Pseudobacteroides sp.: one gene and its partner. Each later gene encodes a partner of the first gene's protein in a complex. Links are inferred from orthologs where the notes say so. Each region holds a gene or a part of one and is shown in the gene's direction. Other genes may lie near its edges. The genes, in order: VIO64_RS11005 and uvrB.

The links.
Region 2: the proteins of VIO64_RS11005 (region 1) and uvrB are in contact, whole or in part, in a crystal structure (PDB 7EGT), measured with the Thermus thermophilus proteins. The link is inferred for Pseudobacteroides sp. from one-to-one orthologs. Residues at the interface, in WP_096412145.1 of Thermus thermophilus: His654, Arg656, Phe657, Gln666, Asp668, Glu669, Lys680, Arg681, Leu682, Ser683, Lys685, Tyr686, Ala687; in WP_096411307.1 of Thermus thermophilus: Glu23, Leu25, Arg26, Asp27, Gly28, Glu29, Arg30, Phe31, Arg55, Glu326, Asp327, Phe328, Glu379, Ser382, Gln383, His398, Gly400, Arg401.

Annotation. Positions count from the first base shown.
Region 1 is NZ_DATCTU010000074.1:90,160-93,557, forward strand. Bases 314-3,379 are described here. They hold VIO64_RS11005 (ATP-dependent helicase), read left to right. Parts: upstream 314-636; coding sequence 637-3,123; downstream 3,124-3,379. Other genes in these bases: hpf (ribosome hibernation-promoting factor, HPF/YfiA family), read left to right, coding at 314-425; VIO64_RS11010 (hypothetical protein), read right to left, coding at 3,227-3,379. Outside these bases: more of hpf, read left to right, coding at 1-313; more of VIO64_RS11010, read right to left, coding at 3,380-3,398. UniProt on the Escherichia coli protein: A helicase with DNA-dependent ATPase activity. Unwinds DNA duplexes with 3'-5' polarity. Translocates on single-stranded DNA with 3'-5' polarity. Initiates unwinding more efficiently from a nicked substrate than double-stranded DNA.
Region 2 is NZ_DATCTU010000043.1:17,340-20,554, forward strand. The notes cover bases 132-3,014. They hold uvrB (excinuclease ABC subunit UvrB), read left to right. Parts: upstream 132-523; coding sequence 524-2,506; downstream 2,507-3,014. Other genes in these bases: VIO64_RS07505 (glycoside hydrolase family 52 protein), read left to right, coding at 132-333; VIO64_RS07515 (type II CAAX endopeptidase family protein), read left to right, coding at 2,511-3,014. In the rest of the region: more of VIO64_RS07505, read left to right, coding at 1-131; more of VIO64_RS07515, read left to right, coding at 3,015-3,209. UniProt on the Escherichia coli protein: The UvrABC repair system catalyzes the recognition and processing of DNA lesions. A damage recognition complex composed of 2 UvrA and 2 UvrB subunits scans DNA for abnormalities.

The DNA of each region.
Region 1 (3,398 bases):
AAGTTCATGCTACAATGAGTGTTGAAAAAATGAGGCATATTCTTGAAGTTACCATATCCTCAAACGGTCTTATTTTGAGGGCTGAAGAATCAACCGGCGATATGTATACTTCAATCGATAAAGTTGTTGATGTAATAGAAAGGCAAATAGTTAAAAATAAAACAAGACTTGAAAAGAAGCTTAAAGCTGAAGCCATTAAAGCTGAAAATGTTCCTTCTTTCTCTGAGGTTGAGGAAGAAAATGACTTCAGGGTAGTCCGCTCCAAAAAATTCGCTATAAAGCCTATGGCACTTGAAGAAGCTATCCTGCAAATGAACCTTTTGGGTCATGAGTTCTTTATGTTTTCAAATGCGGATACCAAAGAAGTTAATGTTGTTTATAGGAGAAAAGATGGAAACTACGGCTTGATTGAGCCTGATTTTTAGACAAGCATTTAATTTCAATCAATTATAATAAAATTTATAATAAATCACTCAAAAGTAAGAGCCGCATTTCGATGCGGCTTTTTAATTTCACAGGAAATTAACCACGTGATTTATTCCTTTAAGTAGGGATAAATCTATGCTATACTAAATTGGTTACACTTTTATATGAAAAGTGATATTATAAATTGATTTATTGTGAAGGTGATAAAAAATGATATCCGGTGAAAATAGCATAAAGGAATTCATATCCTTAAGAGATAAACTTATCCAGTCCCAATACAATTTTTTGAACGAAAGGCAGAGGGAAGCCGTTTATACTATAAACGGTCCTGTTCTCATTTTAGCTGGTGCCGGTTCTGGAAAGACCACTGTTCTTGTCAATAGAATCGCACATATGATTAGATTTGGGGATTCGTACAAAAGCACGCACATACCTGCATACGCTGAAAATGCTGATATGGACATGCTTAGAAGCATAGCGGAGAGTCTGCCTACAAACAAAAAGGCAGAGCTTTCAGAGGATGCCGTTAGGGTGTTAAGAGGCCGTACTGTACATCCTGCAAGCATTTTGGCTATTACATTTACCAATAAAGCTGCAAAGGAAATGAAGGAGAGGATCGGAAGGCTCATGGGCTCCATGTGTGAAGGCATGTGGATAGGAACCTTTCACTCAACCTGTGTCAAAATACTAAGGCGATACATTGACAGGTTGGGTTTCGACAACAGCTTTGTTATCTATGATACATCTGACCAGGTGACTGTAATAAAGGATTGCTTGAAGGAACTAAACCTCAATGAAAAAAACTTCCCCCCTAAAGGCATGCTTGATGCCATAGGAAGGGCAAAGGATGAGCTGATTGACACCAGAACCTACAGCAAAATGTATCAGGCAGACTATAGAATGAACAAGATAGCCTCGATATACGAGCTATATCAGAAAAAGCTGCAGCAAAACAATGCTCTTGACTTTGATGACATTATAATTTTGACAATAAAGCTTTTGATAGAACATGAGGATGTTCTTGATTACTACCAGAAAAAATTCAGATATATTCTCGTGGATGAATACCAGGACACCAATACTGCACAATACACCCTTATAAGCCTTTTGGCACAGACCAATAGAAACCTCTGCGTTGTTGGTGACGATGACCAATCAATTTACGGTTGGAGAGGGGCAAACATAAGAAATATACTTGACTTTGAAAAGGAGTTTAAGGACTGTAAAACCATTAAACTGGAGCAAAATTACAGGTCAACCCAGCTTATACTTGATGCAGCAAATAATGTTATAAAGAATAATACTGGAAGAAAGAACAAAAGCCTGTGGACAGAAACCCTTGAAGGGCCCAAGATTCAGTATTATCAGGGTTCAAACGAGTATATGGAGGCCGGTTTTGTAGCATCTGAAATTAAAAGGCTTAGTGCAATGGAAAATGTCAGCTATAAAGACTTTGCCATCCTCTACAGGGTCAATGCTCAATCACGTATCATAGAAGAAATGCTTATGCGGGAGTCTATCCCTTACAGGATTTTTGGAGGCTTGAGGTTCTATGACAGGAAAGAAATAAAGGACATAATCGCATACCTGAGGGTTATTCAAAACCCCTCAGACAACATTAGCCTTAAGAGGATCATCAATGTTCCAAAAAGAGGTATTGGCAACACCACAGTTGATACTGCAGAAGGCGTAGCAAACCAGAGGGGCTGCAGTATTTTCAGTGTAATCGATTCTGCAGCCGGTGTACCTGAGCTCCAGAGGGCTACCTCCAAGCTTGAGGTTTTTGTCAGCCTCATTAATAAATTCAGGATTATGAAGGGCGAACTGCCTGTTTCAAAGCTTATTGAAGAAGTAATAAAGCAGTCGGGTATTATGGAGGAGCTAAAGGCTGAGAATACGGTTGAAGCCCAGACAAGGCTTGAAAACATACAGGAGCTTATCTCAGGTGCCATAGAGTTTGAGGAACGAGAAGAGGACAAGAGCCTTGGAGCCTATCTAGCAGGTATTTCCCTTGTTGCAGATATTGATAAGCTTGAAGAGGAGCAAAATAATGTTGTACTTATGACTCTTCACAGTGCAAAAGGCCTTGAATTCCCAGCAGTTTTCCTTGTAGGAATGGAAGAAGGAATATTCCCAGGCTACCGTGCCGTAACTGATGAAAGTGAGCTTGAAGAAGAACGAAGACTTTGCTATGTTGGAATAACCAGATCCAAAAAATGGCTTTACATGACAAGCACTTTAAGCCGTACCTTATTTGGAAATACCACATACAATAAAGCCTCTAGGTTTTTAAACGAAATACCTGCGGAGCTTATTGAAGGCTATGGAAGGCCATCGGCCAGATCGGCTTCAAGTTTCTCCAGCAGCGTCACCACCTCAGGGAACTCAGGTTTCCCAAGGCAGGCTAACGGCATGCAAAAGGATTCAGGCTTTCCAAGGCAAATAAACAGTGTCCAAAAGGATACTATTTCCAGCCTGAACAGGACCTACAATCCTGCATCAGTAAGTTCCCCAAAACCAGCAGGTATCAAGTCTGCCTTTAATGTCGGAGACAAGGTGGAGCACAAAAAGTTTGGTATAGGTATTATTACATCGGTAGAAAAGGAGAATGATGATTTCAAACTGGAAATACACTTTAAGGGCTCTGGAATGAAAAGACTAATGGCAGCTTTTGCCAACCTCACAAAGATAGGGTAGAAATTGTGGTGCAGTATACACCATAATTTTCTGGATATTAAAAAGTGGCTTCGCTTCAATAAAAGCAAAGTCACTTTTTTAAGTTAAACGCTTTATTTCAATATCATTTTCCACTGCCTGAAAGCTTCTTAAGCTCCGCAATCCAGCTGTCTGCAGTATTTTTATACATTGGGCTCGTTTGTCCTACAATGGTAAACTCATTTATAGCCTGATCGTACTTTTTCATATCGGTATAAATAAGTCCCAGCAAATAATGACCGTCAGCAGAGCTTATA
Region 2 (3,215 bases), on another replicon or contig:
TATGGTGATTATATAAAGCTGCTAAAGAAACATATAAAAGCTGTTATGAAGCCTGGGATATGTATTTTTGAAGATGGTGGCTGGAAGATATCATCAACCAGTAATAACTCCTGGCCTAGTAAAATTTATTTATGCAAGTTTATAATAAGTGATATATTGGATATTGACGCAGACAGCTTTTCAAAGGATGCGGATGAAGTGCATAAGTCGTGGCTCTTAAGGGGAGAGAATGCATATTGGTGCTTCAGTGATCAGTTTATATTAGGGGAAGCAATAGGCAGCAAATATTATCCAAGAGGTGTGACAAACATACTCTGGCTTTATAAAAAATAATAGCTTTTGGCGTAAAAAAATGTAATAAGACTGCTGAAAAATTTCACTTGGAAGATTTACTGACAAAGTTATCAACAGAGATATTAAGATAAATAAAGTTGTACACATACTTATCAACATTATCCACAGGTAATTTGGGGAATATTGTGTGGATATGGTAAAAGTAATTAATGGAAAGGATTAACAGGCAATGTCGGAATTCAAGATAAAATCCGAATATGTACCACGCGGGGATCAGCCCAAAGCTATTGAGCTTTTAGGAAATGGGTTGGTAAAGGGATATAAGCATCAGACGCTTTTAGGCGTTACTGGTTCGGGAAAAACATATACAATTGCAAATGTTATTGAAAAGGTGCAAAAGCCAACTTTGGTAATAGCACATAATAAAACTTTGGCTGCCCAGTTGTGCAGTGAATTCAAGGAGTTTTTTCCTGATAACGCAGTTGAATATTTTGTAAGCTACTATGACTATTATCAGCCGGAAGCTTATATTCCATCAACTGATACCTATATTGAGAAGGACTCATCAATAAACGATGAAATAGATAAATTGCGGCACTCCGCGACAGCAGCACTCTTTGAAAGAAGAGATGTTATTATTGTAGCAAGTGTATCCTGTATTTACGGCCTTGGAGACCCTGAGGATTATACAGATCTTATGCTTTCCTTAAGGCCTGGCATGAGAAAAGACAGGGATGAGGTAATAAGAAAGCTTGTAGACCTTCAGTATGAAAGAAACGAAATAGACTTTAAGAGAAGCAAATTTAGGGCTAAAGGAGATGTGTTGGAGATATTTCCTGCATCGTCATCTGAAAACGTAATCAGGGTTGAGTTTTTTGGTGATGAAATAGAGAAGATTACTGAAATTCATTCGCTTACAGGTGAGATCAAGGGAACTCGTTCACATGTTTCTATTTTCCCAGCATCACACTATGCAACAACTAGAGAAAAGATGGAAAAGGCTCTGGGCAGTATTGAGGAAGAGTTGGATTTAAGACTGAAGGATCTTAAAAGTCAGGGCAAAATACTGGAAGCACACAGGCTTGAGCAAAGGACGAGGTATGACCTTGAGATGCTTCAGGAGGTTGGTTTCTGTCAGGGAATTGAAAACTACTCAAGGCATATCAGTGGACGTGCTCCTGGAAGTGCTCCATACACACTGATGGATTATTTTCCTGATGACTACCTGCTGGTGATAGATGAATCCCATGTCTCCATCCCCCAAATTGGGGCAATGTACAACGGGGACAGGTCTAGAAAAGAAGCACTTGTAGAGTATGGCTTCAGACTTCCTTCTGCTTTTGACAACAGACCGCTTAAGTTTCAGGAATATGAGAAGAGGGTAAATCAGGCCATATATGTAAGTGCCACCCCTGCAAAATATGAAAAGGAGCACTCTTTACAGGTTGTTGAGCAGATTATAAGGCCAACAGGTCTTATTGATCCTGAAGTAATAATAAATCCTATTAAAGGGCAGATAGACAACTTGATAGGCGAAATAAGCGAGAGGGTTAAAAAGGATCAAAGGGTGCTTGTAACCACATTGACAAAAAAGATGGCTGAAGACCTTACCGATTATCTTAAGGAACTGGATTTTAAGGTGAGATATCTGCATTCAGACGTAGATACCCTTGAAAGAATGGAAATTATAAGGGATTTGAGGCTTGGAGTTTTTGACGTGCTTGTAGGTATCAATCTCTTAAGGGAAGGTCTTGATCTGCCTGAGGTTTCACTGGTAGCTATATTGGATGCTGATAAGGAAGGGTTCCTAAGATCGGAAACCTCATTGATCCAGACTATCGGTAGGGCAGCAAGAAATGCTGAAGGCAAAGTCATTATGTACGCCGATAGAATAACAGATTCCATGAGCAAGGCATTGAATGAGACCAATAGAAGAAGAAAGCTTCAAATGGAATACAATGAGCAGCATGGCATAACCCCCACAACAATCAGGAAGGCTGTAAGGAATGTAATAGAAGCTACAAAAGCGGCAGAAGAGGGAGCAGAGTATGGAATCAGCCGTGATGAAGAAACATCAACAAAAGAACAAATACAGGCTCTTATAAACAAACTTTCAAAGGAAATGAAAGAAGCGGCGGTTAATTTGCAATTTGAGAGAGCCGCTGAGTTAAGGGATAAAATTATGGAACTTAAAGACAGGATGGAGAATTGACATTATGGATAGCAAAAGTGGTTGGTCAAAAGGTGTAACTTCGTTTATTAAGGCACACAAGGTTCACTATTTATTGATTTACTTTCTTATTTTTTATGGGGCCTGGACTCTTCACAGAAGTGTTTTGTCACCTATGGTGTATGAAGAATATGCGGGCCCCCCGGGCATTTTATTAAACGGTCTTATTAAGGTTTTTATTTGGGCCGTTCCGGTATTTATGTACATAATATATATTGATGGCAATAAGCCCTTATCTTATCTGAAACTTAACAGCCGTGCACTAATGGGCATTGTCTGGGGACTTGTAATAGGTGGAGCCCTTATAGGTATAAACTTGGGAAAAATGTTCCTCTATGGAAAGAGTTCTTTAAACATGGATTTTGACTTGGATAAAATTATAAATGTTGTATTGGTAACATGTCTGACTGAGGAAATAGTCTTCAGGGGGTTTCTTCTTAATAAAATTGAGGAATTCATAGAGTTTTGGGGAGCAAATATTTTAGTTGCAATACTGTTTGTTACAATTCATTTTCCAATATGGATTATAAACGAGGGCGGCATCACAATTATGAAAGTTATACCGGTAATGGCACTGGGCATATTATTCGGTTATGCATATAAAAAGACTGGCTCACTATGGACTTCCATTATTATTCACGGTGCAAACAATTTTATGGTGGCGGTTATTGGGATAAATTTCTAAACCCAT